Linked DNA regions of Cytobacillus luteolus. The protein of the gene in region 1 interacts with the protein of each later gene in a pairwise test. Links are inferred from orthologs where the notes say so. Each region holds a gene or a part of one and is shown on either strand. Other genes may lie near its edges.

What was found. Proteins that work in one complex are often made in the same cells at the same time.
Region 2: the proteins of topA (region 1) and J2Z26_RS15845 interact in binary tests that used the Escherichia coli proteins (3 or more experiments, as listed by UniProt). The link is inferred for Cytobacillus luteolus from one-to-one orthologs.

What each region holds. Positions count from the first base shown.
Region 1 is NZ_JAGGKM010000002.1:344,830-351,596, forward strand. What follows is about bases 1,676-4,570. They hold topA (type I DNA topoisomerase), read right to left. Parts: upstream 4,214-4,570; coding sequence 2,138-4,213; downstream 1,676-2,137. Other genes in these bases: trmFO (FADH(2)-oxidizing methylenetetrahydrofolate--tRNA-(uracil(54)-C(5))-methyltransferase TrmFO), read right to left, coding at 1,676-2,029; dprA (DNA-processing protein DprA), read right to left, coding at 4,356-4,570. Outside these bases: ATP-dependent protease subunit HslV, read right to left, coding at 1-467; more of trmFO, read right to left, coding at 725-1,675; more of dprA, read right to left, coding at 4,571-5,243; sucD (succinate--CoA ligase subunit alpha), read right to left, coding at 5,318-6,220; sucC (ADP-forming succinate--CoA ligase subunit beta), read right to left, coding at 6,239-6,767. UniProt on the Escherichia coli protein: Releases the supercoiling and torsional tension of DNA, which is introduced during the DNA replication and transcription, by transiently cleaving and rejoining one strand of the DNA duplex.
Region 2 is NZ_JAGGKM010000005.1:282,862-287,582, forward strand. What follows is about bases 1,937-4,721. They hold J2Z26_RS15845 (YigZ family protein), read right to left. Parts: upstream 3,755-4,721; coding sequence 3,119-3,754; downstream 1,937-3,118. Other genes in these bases: J2Z26_RS15840 (LCP family protein), read right to left, coding at 1,986-3,008; J2Z26_RS15850 (sensor histidine kinase), read left to right, coding at 3,935-4,721. In the rest of the region: J2Z26_RS22445 (N-acetylmuramoyl-L-alanine amidase family protein), read right to left, coding at 1-1,850.

The sequences.
Region 1 (6,767 bases):
ATTTCTACCGCAGTCAAATGTTCTCCTGAGTATTTCTTCAGCGCACGACCTGCCGACAATGCATAATTACCCCCTGAACCAATTGCTAGGATCCCATCATCAGGCTCAATCACTTCACCTGTGCCAGATACAAGTAAAAGATCCTTTCTATCCATAACAATTAACATTGCTTCAAGCTTTCTTAATACTTTGTCACTACGCCATTCTTTAGCAAGTTCAACAGCAGCTCTTTGGAGATTACCATTGTATTCTTCTAATTTCCCTTCAAACATCTCAAATAAAGTAAACGCATCTGCGACCGAACCAGCAAATCCAGCTAAAACTTTCCCTTGAAAGATTCTTCGCACTTTACGGGCTGTATGTTTCATTACTACTGCATTACCAAAAGTTACTTGACCGTCACCTGACATTGCACATTGCCCTTTATGATGTATTGCAAAAATCGTTGTTGCGTGAAACGTAGACATTATTCTCGACCTCCTCTAAGAAAAACTGCACCCAAGATTAGGGTTGACATGAAATATGTATTGGTTAGAGCGTTTTCGAAAACCTCATGCTTGTATGATCCTCTTCTTCGACGACAATTGTATATTTTAATCCTTTTTATGAGTTTGTAAAGACTGAAAAGATAAATGTAACGAAACATTCATATTTTCCAATATTTTCACCTCACAAAGGCTACTAAATAGTATCACAATTTAGTAGCCCTTGCAAACAATTTCTCTTATTTTTTTATAAAATTCTGAATTGTTTTTAATGCTCTATCAGCATACTGTTCATAACGCTCTTGTTTATTTTTGATTTTTCGATCAAGATCTGGAAATAAGCCAAAATTCGCATTCATAGGCTGAAAGTTCTTTGAGCTGGTAGAGGTAATATATCTAGCCATACTTCCTATTGCCGTCTCAGGTGGAAAAGTTAATAATTCATTTCCTAAAACATGGTTAGCAGCGTTTATTCCTGCAACTAACCCTGAAGCAGCCGATTCAACATAACCTTCCACACCGGTCATTTGACCCGCAAAGAATAAGTCTTCTCTGTCTTTATATTGGTATGTTGGTTTTAATAAGCTCGGTGAATTGATAAACGTATTTCGATGCATAACTCCGTATCGTACAATTTCTGCATTCTCTAACCCAGGAATCAAACGAATAACTTCTTTTTGTGGGCCCCACTTTAAATGGGTTTGAAATCCTACAATATTATATAATGTACCAGCAGCATCGTCCTGTCTAAGTTGAACAACTGCATATGGTCTCTTCCCTGTTTTAGGGTCCTCTAAACCAACGGGCTTCATCGGGCCAAAAAGTAATGTTTTCTTCCCTCGATTTGCCATTACTTCGACTGGCATACAACCTTCAAAAAAGATTTCCTTCTCAAATTCCTTTAAAGGGACTGTCTCAGCAGTTGTTAATGCTTCATAAAATCGATCAAATTCCTCTTCCGTCATTGGACAATTAAGATATGCGGCTTCTCCCTTATCATACCTAGACTTAAGGTAAACCTTATCCATATCAATACTATCTTTTTCAAGAATGGGTGCAGCTGCATCGTAGAAATATAGATAATCTTCCCCTGTTAGCTCTCTTAATTGATTTGATAACGCCTGGGAAGTCAAAGGCCCTGTTGCAATGATTGTAGTTCCTTTAGGTATCTCAGTAATTTCTTCATTAAATACTGTAACATTTGGATGGTTTTTAACTCTTTCTGTTACATTTCCTGCAAATTCATGACGATCTACAGCCAATGCTCCTCCAGCTGGAACTGCACAAGCATCTGCAGAGCTTATTATTACAGAGTCTAGGTAACGCATTTCTTCTTTCAAAACGCCAACTGCATTTGTTAATGAATTTCCTCGTAAAGAATTACTACAAACTAATTCTGCAAATTTATCTGTATGGTGAGCTGGCGTTTGCTTTACAGGTCTCATTTCATATAAATGAACTTTTACTCCTCTTTTCGCTACTTGCCAGGCTGCTTCGCTACCAGCCAATCCTGCTCCTATTACATTTACAAAAACATCATTCATCTTTTAATTGCCTCCATCTCTAATGCCTTTACTTCTATTATGGTAATCGCGAAAACAGTTATACAACATAAAAGTGGTGAGCACAATTCGAGCCCACCACAGAATTAACTATTTTTGCGTCTCTTCTTTGTAATCACACTCTACACATTGAACCTGTTGTCCTTTTTTGAGCTTTTTCTCTACAAGCATGCTTTCACACTTAGGACACTTTCGAGCAAGCGGTTTATCCCAAGAAAGAAACTCACACTTTGGATACGTGTCGCAGCCATAGAAGATTCTACGTTTTTTACTTTTACGCTCAATAATACTTCCTTCATGACAACTTGGACATGTTACACCTATTTCTTTTACAATGGCCTTCGTATTACGGCAGTCTGGAAAATTCGAACATGCCATAAACTTACCGTAACGTCCCATTTTAAAGACCATCGGGTGATTACATTCTTCGCAATCAACACCTGCTGGCTCATCTTTAATCTCTACTTCTTGCATTTCATTCTCAGCCTTTTCAAGGCGCTTCTCAAACCCGTTATAGAAGGAGTCGATTACATTTACCCATTCAACCTTGCCTTCCTCTACCTCATCTAAACCATTCTCCATCTTCGCTGTAAATTCAACATCTAGTATCTCCGGGAAGAATTCTAGTATTAGCTCTAAAACGATTTCACCTAGTTCTGTAGGAATGAATCGTTTATTATCCAGAGATACATATCCTCGTTTTTGAATGGTATCAAGTGTTGGTGCATAAGTAGAAGGGCGACCAATACCCAATTCTTCAAGCGTTCTAACCAATCGAGCCTCAGTGTATCTAGGAGGTGGTTGAGTGAAATGTTGTTTCGGATCAATATCTTTGGAGATAACTTTGTCCCCTTCCTTTAAATCAGGAAGCATTTTATCTTTTTCCTCTACACTGTCATCGGTTCCTTCAACATATACCTTCATAAAGCCAGGGAATTTAACTTTAGATCCAGTCGCCCTAAAAATGATATCTTGGTTCACAAGATCTACACTCATTGTATCCATTACAGCAGGTGCCATTTGGCTAGCTACAAAACGTTCCCATATTAATTTATAAAGTCTTAGTTGGTCTCTACTTAGATACTCCTTCATACTATTTGGTTCTCTTAGAGTAGAAGTTGGACGAATTGCTTCATGCGCGTCCTGAGTATTCGCACCTTTATTTTCTTTCTTTTTATTATCAGAGAGAAAATCTGAGCCAAAGCTACTTGTAATATAGTCTGCCGCTTCGTTTTGAGCAGTTTCAGAAATACGTGTTGAATCTGTTCTCATATATGTAATTAAACCAACAGTTCCTTCTTTACCCAAGTCAATACCTTCGTATAATTGCTGGGCAAGCATCATGGTCTTTTTAGCCCTGAAATTTAGCTTTCGGGCAGCCTCTTGCTGTAAGGATGAAGTAATAAATGGTGGTGCTGGGTTCCTTTTACGCTCTTTTTTCGTGACCGTTTGAACAGTGAATCCATTACCACTTAACCTGTTTAACACTTTATTCACGTCATCTTCATTTGTTAACTCTAGTTTCGAACCATCCATACCGTAAAACTGACCATCAAAACTTTCCTTACCTTTAACAAAGTCAGCCCTAATTGTCCAATATTCTTCCGGTATGAAGTCTTTAATCTCTTTTTCACGCTCAATGATTAACCTTACTGCAACAGATTGAACTCTTCCTGCACTCAGGCCCTTTTTAACCTTTTTCCATAGCAACGGGCTAATATTGTAGCCAACGAGACGGTCAAGAATCCTACGAGCTTGTTGAGCATCTACTAGATCCATATTTATTGCTCGAGGATGTTTAAAGGATTCTTTAATTGCGTCTTTCGTAATTTCATTAAAAACTACTCGACAATCAGAAGAAATATCTATATTAAGCGTATGAGCTAAATGCCATGCAATTGCCTCACCTTCTCTATCGGGGTCGGCTGCGAGGAAGATTTTTTTTGCTTTCTTTGCAGCTGTCTTTAGCTCTTTCAAAACAGGTCCTTTACCACGAATTGTTATATATTTAGGTTCATAATTATTTGTCGTATCAACTCCCATTTGACTTTTAGGTAAATCACGAACATGTCCCATGGAAGCTTTCACTTTATATTTTTTACCTAGATATCGTTCAATTGTTTTTGCTTTTGCTGGTGATTCAACTATGACTAAGTAGTCAGACATAAAACATTTCCTCCTTAAGAGGGTAATAGAAATCTTCATTATTATTGAATATTTATTGATAGTTTGTCAAACAGTTATACATAAAAATGAATATTTAAATTTTATAAACCCTATTTTTCATTTTAGCTATTTAGGAATTTGTTTAAACATAATACTCTTCTTCTAATTCTTCAAGGATGTCTATATGTGATAGTACTAACTTGGCACCTTGTTGGATTAGTTTATTCGTGCCTGTACTTTTATTACTGAGAATGGAACCTGGAACGGCAAAAACTTCTCTACCTTGTTGTAGGGCTTGGTCTGCAGTAATTAATGAACCACTCCTGTCTTTGGCTTCTACAACAATTGTCCCTTTTGACATACCACTTATAATACGGTTTCGCATTGGAAAATGCCAACGCTGGGGTTTTGTATTTGGTGGATATTCTGACAGTATAAGATGTTCTTGTATAATCATATCTACCAGTTTCAAGTTGCTTTTTGGATAGATATAATTAAAGCCACTTCCTATAATAGCAATTGTTCTTCCCCCGTTATTAATAGCAAGTTGATGTGCCTTCGTATCAATACCTTCTGCCATACCACTTATAATACACCATTGTTTTTCAATCAATGGGATGATCAACTTTTCCATACAGTAATATCCGTAGGCTGTAGGTAATCTAGTTCCGACCACACTTAGTTGCTTTTTCTCATGAAGAAGAGCTAGATCACCTTTCGCATACAACACCCAAGGCGGATCAAAGATTTGCTTAAGTTGGTCTGGATAATCTTGATCAAAAATGGTAATTAAATGAATATTTTGTTCATTATATTGTTTTAGCATACTTTGGATTTCAATAGAATGCAAATCTTTTAGGAAAATTTGTGCAGTGGATTTGGAGAGAGTAAGAAGAGATTCTACAGTTTTGTGGGAAAACGAATAGATAGAGTCTAATGACGGGTCATATTTTAGAAGAGCTACAATTCCTTTCCAACTAACACCTCTACAATGGTGTAAATGGATTAATCGATCCCTAACGTTTTTCATTCACATACCTCCTAATTTTTAAAAAGTTAAATACAAATAGCCCCCCTTTAAGGGAGCTATTTGCTTATAAAGCATTAATGAGTTTTACATTTTTCATATAGTCCTTGTTCTTTAAGAACAGAGATTAATGTTTCTCCCATTACTGATGGAGTTTCAGCAACTTTAATGCCACACTCATTCATTGTTTTAATTTTTTCTTCTGCAGTACCTTTACCACCTGAGATGATTGCTCCAGCATGGCCCATACGCTTTCCTGGAGGTGCAGTTTGACCACCGATAAAGCCAACAACAGGTTTAGTCATGTTTGCTTTAACCCACTCAGCTGCCTCTTCTTCAGCAGTACCACCGATTTCACCAATCATAATAACTGCATACGTATCTTCATCTTCGTTAAATGCTTTAAGCACATCGATGAAATCTGTACCATTAACTGGATCTCCACCAATACCAACTGCAGTTGATTGCCCAATACCTTCTTGAGTTAATTGGTGTACAGCCTCATAAGTTAACGTTCCAGAACGAGAAACAACACCTACATGTCCTTTTGTATGAATGTAACCTGGCATAATCCCAATTTTACACTCATCTGGAGTGATAACTCCAGGACAGTTAGGACCCACTAAGCGAGTCTTTTTCCCTTCCATATAACGCTTAACTTTAACCATATCTAATACTGGAATATGTTCAGTTATACATATAACTAGGTCTAATTCCGCATCAACAGCTTCCATAATTGCATCAGCAGCAAATGGTGCTGGAACATAAATAACAGATGCATTTGCTCCTGTAGCATTTACAGCGTCAGTCACTGTATTGAATACAGGAACTCCTTCTACTTCTGTACCACCTTTACCAGGTGTTACTCCACCTACGATATTTGTACCGTATTCAAGCATTTGCTTCGTATGGAATAAAGCTGTAGAACCAGTAATACCTTGTACTAGTACTTTTGTATTTTTATTAATAAATACGCTCATGAATTGTCCCCTGCCTTTCTATCCTACAAGTGATACGATTTTTTGTGCGCCATCTGCCATAGATTCAGCAGCAGTAATATTAAGACCTGACTCTTGTAAAATCTTCTTACCTAAGTCAACATTTGTACCTTCTAAACGAACTACAAGTGGAATTTCTAAACCAACTTGTTTTGTCGCTGCTACAACACCTTCTGCAATTACGTCACATTTCATAATTCCACCAAAGATATTTACAAAAATACCTTTAACTGCTTTGTCAGATAGAATAATTTTGAATGCTTCTGTAACCTTCTCTGCTGTTGCACCGCCCCCAACATCAAGGAAGTTAGCGGGGTCTCCACCGTAATGTTTAATAATATCCATTGTAGACATAGCAAGACCAGCACCATTAACCATACAACCAATATTTCCATCAAGTGAAATATAGCTTAGGTCATATTTAGATGCTTCAATCTCTTTTGCATCTTCTTCATCTAAATCACGATATTCAACAATATCTTTTTGGCGGTATAGAGCATTAGCATCGAAATTTAATTTTGCGTCTAAT
Region 2 (4,721 bases), on another replicon or contig:
TTTAATTCATATCTAGTGATACCCGGAATTAGGGTGTTAGGTATATCAATCTGTGTTAGTCCAGCTAGTTCCAACCTGTTATTAGATAACATTTTGTATGGGAAACTGAATCCATTAGGTTTTTTCCAGATTAGATGGCTTTCACCATTTATTAATTCGAAGCTAGGTGATAGTAGTTTCTTAATTGAAGTAGGAGAGGTATCACTTTGTTTCACCCAACCTCGTTTACCATCCTTTGTTTCGACATTTAGCCAGTTTCCATGCTGCCATAGACGGATAAGTTCATCTCCTGCTCTGAACGTTCCTGCAACTGCATAGCTATCTGCAGCGCCCTTTCGAATCGATCCATCGTTAAATGGATAAACATACTTATAATCTTGGACTGAAATAATAGCTTCCCAACTTGGAATCCAACCTATTTTTCCGGAAGGAGTCTTTACTCTAAGCCACCTTTGGTTAGAGGCATTTATAAACTCTTGTAACACCGTTACTTTTGAAAAGTAAGTTAGATTTTCTATGGTACTATATTGTAGAGTTGCTCCCTTGTATAACTTCGCATGGCGTGTACCAATAGCCATTAGACGTTGAACTGGCACAACCTTGTCAGTAACAACAGATTCATGCACCCAAGCTTGGGTATTATCTTCAGATAAAAATTTGTACCAGATCTGGCGATTAGTGTCTATGCTTTGGTCAATTACTTTTAGTGCAGTTCCTTTTCTTAAAGTTGTCAACTTGGACTCTGTTAAGGCAGGTCCTTTTCTTACGTTTGCTACATCCACACTAATATAAAATGTTTTATTTACTATTGCTTTTTGTTGTAGGATTTCTTCCTTAACCCAACCCATTTTCCCTAGGGTGTATTCGACTCGGTACCATAGGACTGAATTAGGATCAATAAAATGATCAACAACTGTCACTTTTTGACCAAGTGTTAGGGTACTTACTGATGCATAGGTATGCGAAGCACCTTTTCTCACTGACTCCGATAATGATGTACTGTACATGATTGTCCCGTTTGGAACTGCTTTCACAGTAGGTTCAGGAATCTTCTCCTGGGCAGGGTTTTCTTCAGTAATTGGAGGGTCAGTAGGTTCAATTGTTTCCTCTTCAGGTACTGATACGTTTTCTGAAAGTGCATTTTTAACAAATGCTGTGCTGTGAACCCAGCCTTTTACTGAACCAAGGTCAACACGATACCATAAATCACCTGAAGCATTTGTAAATTCATCAATAATAGATACCTGTTGATCTTGTTTTAAAAAGGATACAATCGGATATGATGTAGTAGCACCTTTATGAACAGGTGCATTCCCAACCTGTATTTGTTTTTGATTAGTCGTTTGTTGAGTTACTAGATTAGATGCTTCAGTCCACCCCTTAACAGAGCCAAGGTCGATTCGAAGCCATTTTTGACCGGTTGAATTGGTAAACTCATCAATGACAGTAACTTTAGCACCTTGTTTTAAAGTAGAAACTATCGGGTAAGATGTAGTAGCACCTTTTCTTACTAAAGCGTTTGTAACTTGTATTAGTTGTTGATCACTAGAAATAGTTTCCTTTTTTTCGATATTAGAAGATTCAGCCCATCCTTTTATTGAACCAAGATCGAGTCGATACCATCTTTCACCAAAGGCATTGGTGAATTCGTCAATTACTGTTACTTTTTGTCCTGCAGAGATTTCACGTACTTTCGCATAAGCAGTGGTAGCACCTTTATGAACAGTTAGCTTATTGATAGCCTTTAGTTCAATCGGGTAGTTTACTTGTGCATTTGTTTCATTTGCCTGAACAAATAAAGGTAAGAATGTGCTAGTGGCAAGGATTGTCGAAACGAGAAGTTTTTTCACACTTTTCCCTCCATATTTTGTAGAAATTTCTCAATATGTATAATAATATCTGATAATAGGTAATAATCCAATCGGTATAAAGTAATAAGGTAAAAAAAATAACGCTAAGAGAACCTCAGGTAGGTTCTCTTAACGTTATTTAATTGAAACATTTTCATTTTTTTCATCAGTATCTATGCTTGAGCTTGTACTGTCATTTTCAAGTACAGCCTTAAGAGTAGTATTAATATTCTTAATGGACTCTTCTTTTGGAATGAAGTAATAGACGCTATTTATATAATCATCATAACCTTCAAGTTGTAAAGTTTGCACTTCGGTGCTCTTCATTTTGTTATAAAGTTGAACAAATGATAAGATATCTTTCGTTGGTAAGTTTGTTTTAACATTTTCGCCAACATCACGAAGTACATCGTCAACCTTAGTAATTGAACCAACAGATGTCCCTTTATCCACAATTGCTTTAATTACTTGTTTTTGTCTATCGTTACGTCCCATGTCACCACGTGGATCTGATTTTCTCATTCTGACATATGCAAGGGCTTCATTTCCATTTAGTTCCATTTCACCCTCGGTATACGTTTTCCATGCAAGTGAACCTGTTAACTGAGCCTTAAAAGTAAATGGAACGTCGACTGTAATTCCATTTAGAGAATCGACAATGTCTTCAAAACCTTGAAAGTTTGTAGTTACATAGTAATCAATTGGGATATCAAATAGTTCTTGAACAGCCCCTACAGTACTACTAACCCCGCCGTAATATGAGTGAGTTATTTTATCGTTCTTCCCAAGTTCAGGTATATATGTTCGAGTATCACGAGGGATACTCACTAGATATGTTTCTTTTGTTTTTGGATTAATGGTTATCAACATTAAAACATCAGAACGTGGTTTCCCACCCTCCTGATTTTCGAGTCCGATAAGAAGGATTGTAACAGGGTCCTCTTTAAGTTTAATCTTTTCAGTGCGGTGACTTGGGATCTTCTCACGATCTATTTCTTCATATGTTTTATTCGCAATAGAATTTGCTGTGTATAAAATATATGCGGCATATGTGCCGGCAGCAACTAGCATAATAATAAAGGATGTAATGAAGAACTTCTTTGTTTTACTAGTCCTTCTCCTTTTATTCATCCTTCTACGGGTTCTTGAATCTTTCATAAAAGCCCTCGTTTCTTTTTAAGTGGCAATATAGTTAATAGAACAACTTCTAATTTTATCTAAAATTCGACAAACAGTAAATAAGAAAAATTTAGGTTGTTCAAAAAAGATTAATTTACCACTTCTTCTAGGTAGGTAACCTCACCCTCAACTATCTCGCTTTTCCCATTTGTGAGCTCAATCATCCAATCGATAAACTGCTGTTTTTGTCCTTCTTCTACATAGGTTTCTACTTCAACTGAGTCTAAATACTTAATTTCTTTAATTTTAAATACAGACGATCTCAATTCGTTTTCTACTTTACCTAGCCACGTATAATCTATCTTCGTATGAATGACTCTCATTAGTGTACGTTCAACAATACCTGTAGCATTTAACCCCTCTGAGGTCGACTTTCCATACGCACGAATTAATCCACCTGCACCTAATTTTATTCCACCGAAATAGCGAGTTATGACTACAACTGTGTCTTTTAGCTTCTTTTTTTTCAGCACTTCCAAAATAGGAACGCCAGCCGTACCACTAGGTTCACCATCATCATTTGCTTTTTGGATGTGATCATGTTCACCGATAATATAAGCTGAGCAATTATGGTTTGCGTCCCTATGCTTCTTTTTAATTTCTAAAATAAAATTCTGTGCTTCTTCCTCTGTTGTCGCACGATTTATATAAGCAATAAATCTTGATTTTTCAATAATAATTTCATGTTCCCCATAGCCTTTTACTGTATAATAATGTGTAAGCACTGGGTCACCTCCCAAATTTTAGGTACTACCCTTTTAAAATTAAGAAAATTGTCGTATTCTTTTATTATAGAACGACAAATTTTTTACATCAAATAAATTAGTATTAAAGTATCTATATAAAAAATAACAATTTGTCGAAATAGCCTTTTAAAGAAATATTTCTAATCTGGAGGTGGGGACATGTCCACCAAAAAAATTGATAGTAAAATGCTAGATAAAATTTTAGAAAAAATGGTAACAACGGTTAATCATAGTAAGAGTGAAGTCTTTAAAATAGGTGAACAAACGCGTAAACAATATACTTCATTAACTGAAGAGTTGAAGGATATAAAAGATAAGGTCCTCGAAGTGATTCAAGAAGGGGACAAGCTAGAGGTTTATGCTCGATTTGCCAGGAATCGCTTATCTGAAGTAAGTGGTGCATTTAATAAGTTTTCGGAATCTGAAATTCGTGAAGCCTATGAAAAAGCACATAATCTTCAAATGCAACTAACGATTATAAGAGAAAAAGAAAAGCAGCTTCGAGAGCGACGTGATGAGCTTGAACGTAGGTTACTTGGACTACAGGAAACAATCCAAAGAGCAGAGCATCTAGTTGGTCAAATCAGTGTGGTACTAAACTATCTGACAAGTGACATGCGACAAGTTGGTGAGATGCTAGAGGATGCGAAGCAAAAGCAGGACTTTGGCTTTAAAATCATTGAAGCTCAAGAAGAAGAGCGTCGCAGGCTATCGCGTGAAATTCATGATGGTCCAGCCCAAATGCTCGCTAACGTGATGATGAGATCACAATTGATTGATCGAGTGTTCCGTGAAAAAGGTGCTGAAGACGGTTTTAAAGAAATTAAAGACCTTAGAAAAATGGTCCATTCCGCGCTGTATGAGGTTCGACGAATCATTTATGACCTCCGTCCAATGGCACTGGATGATTTAGGTTTAATTCCTACCCTCAAAAAATACCTATCTA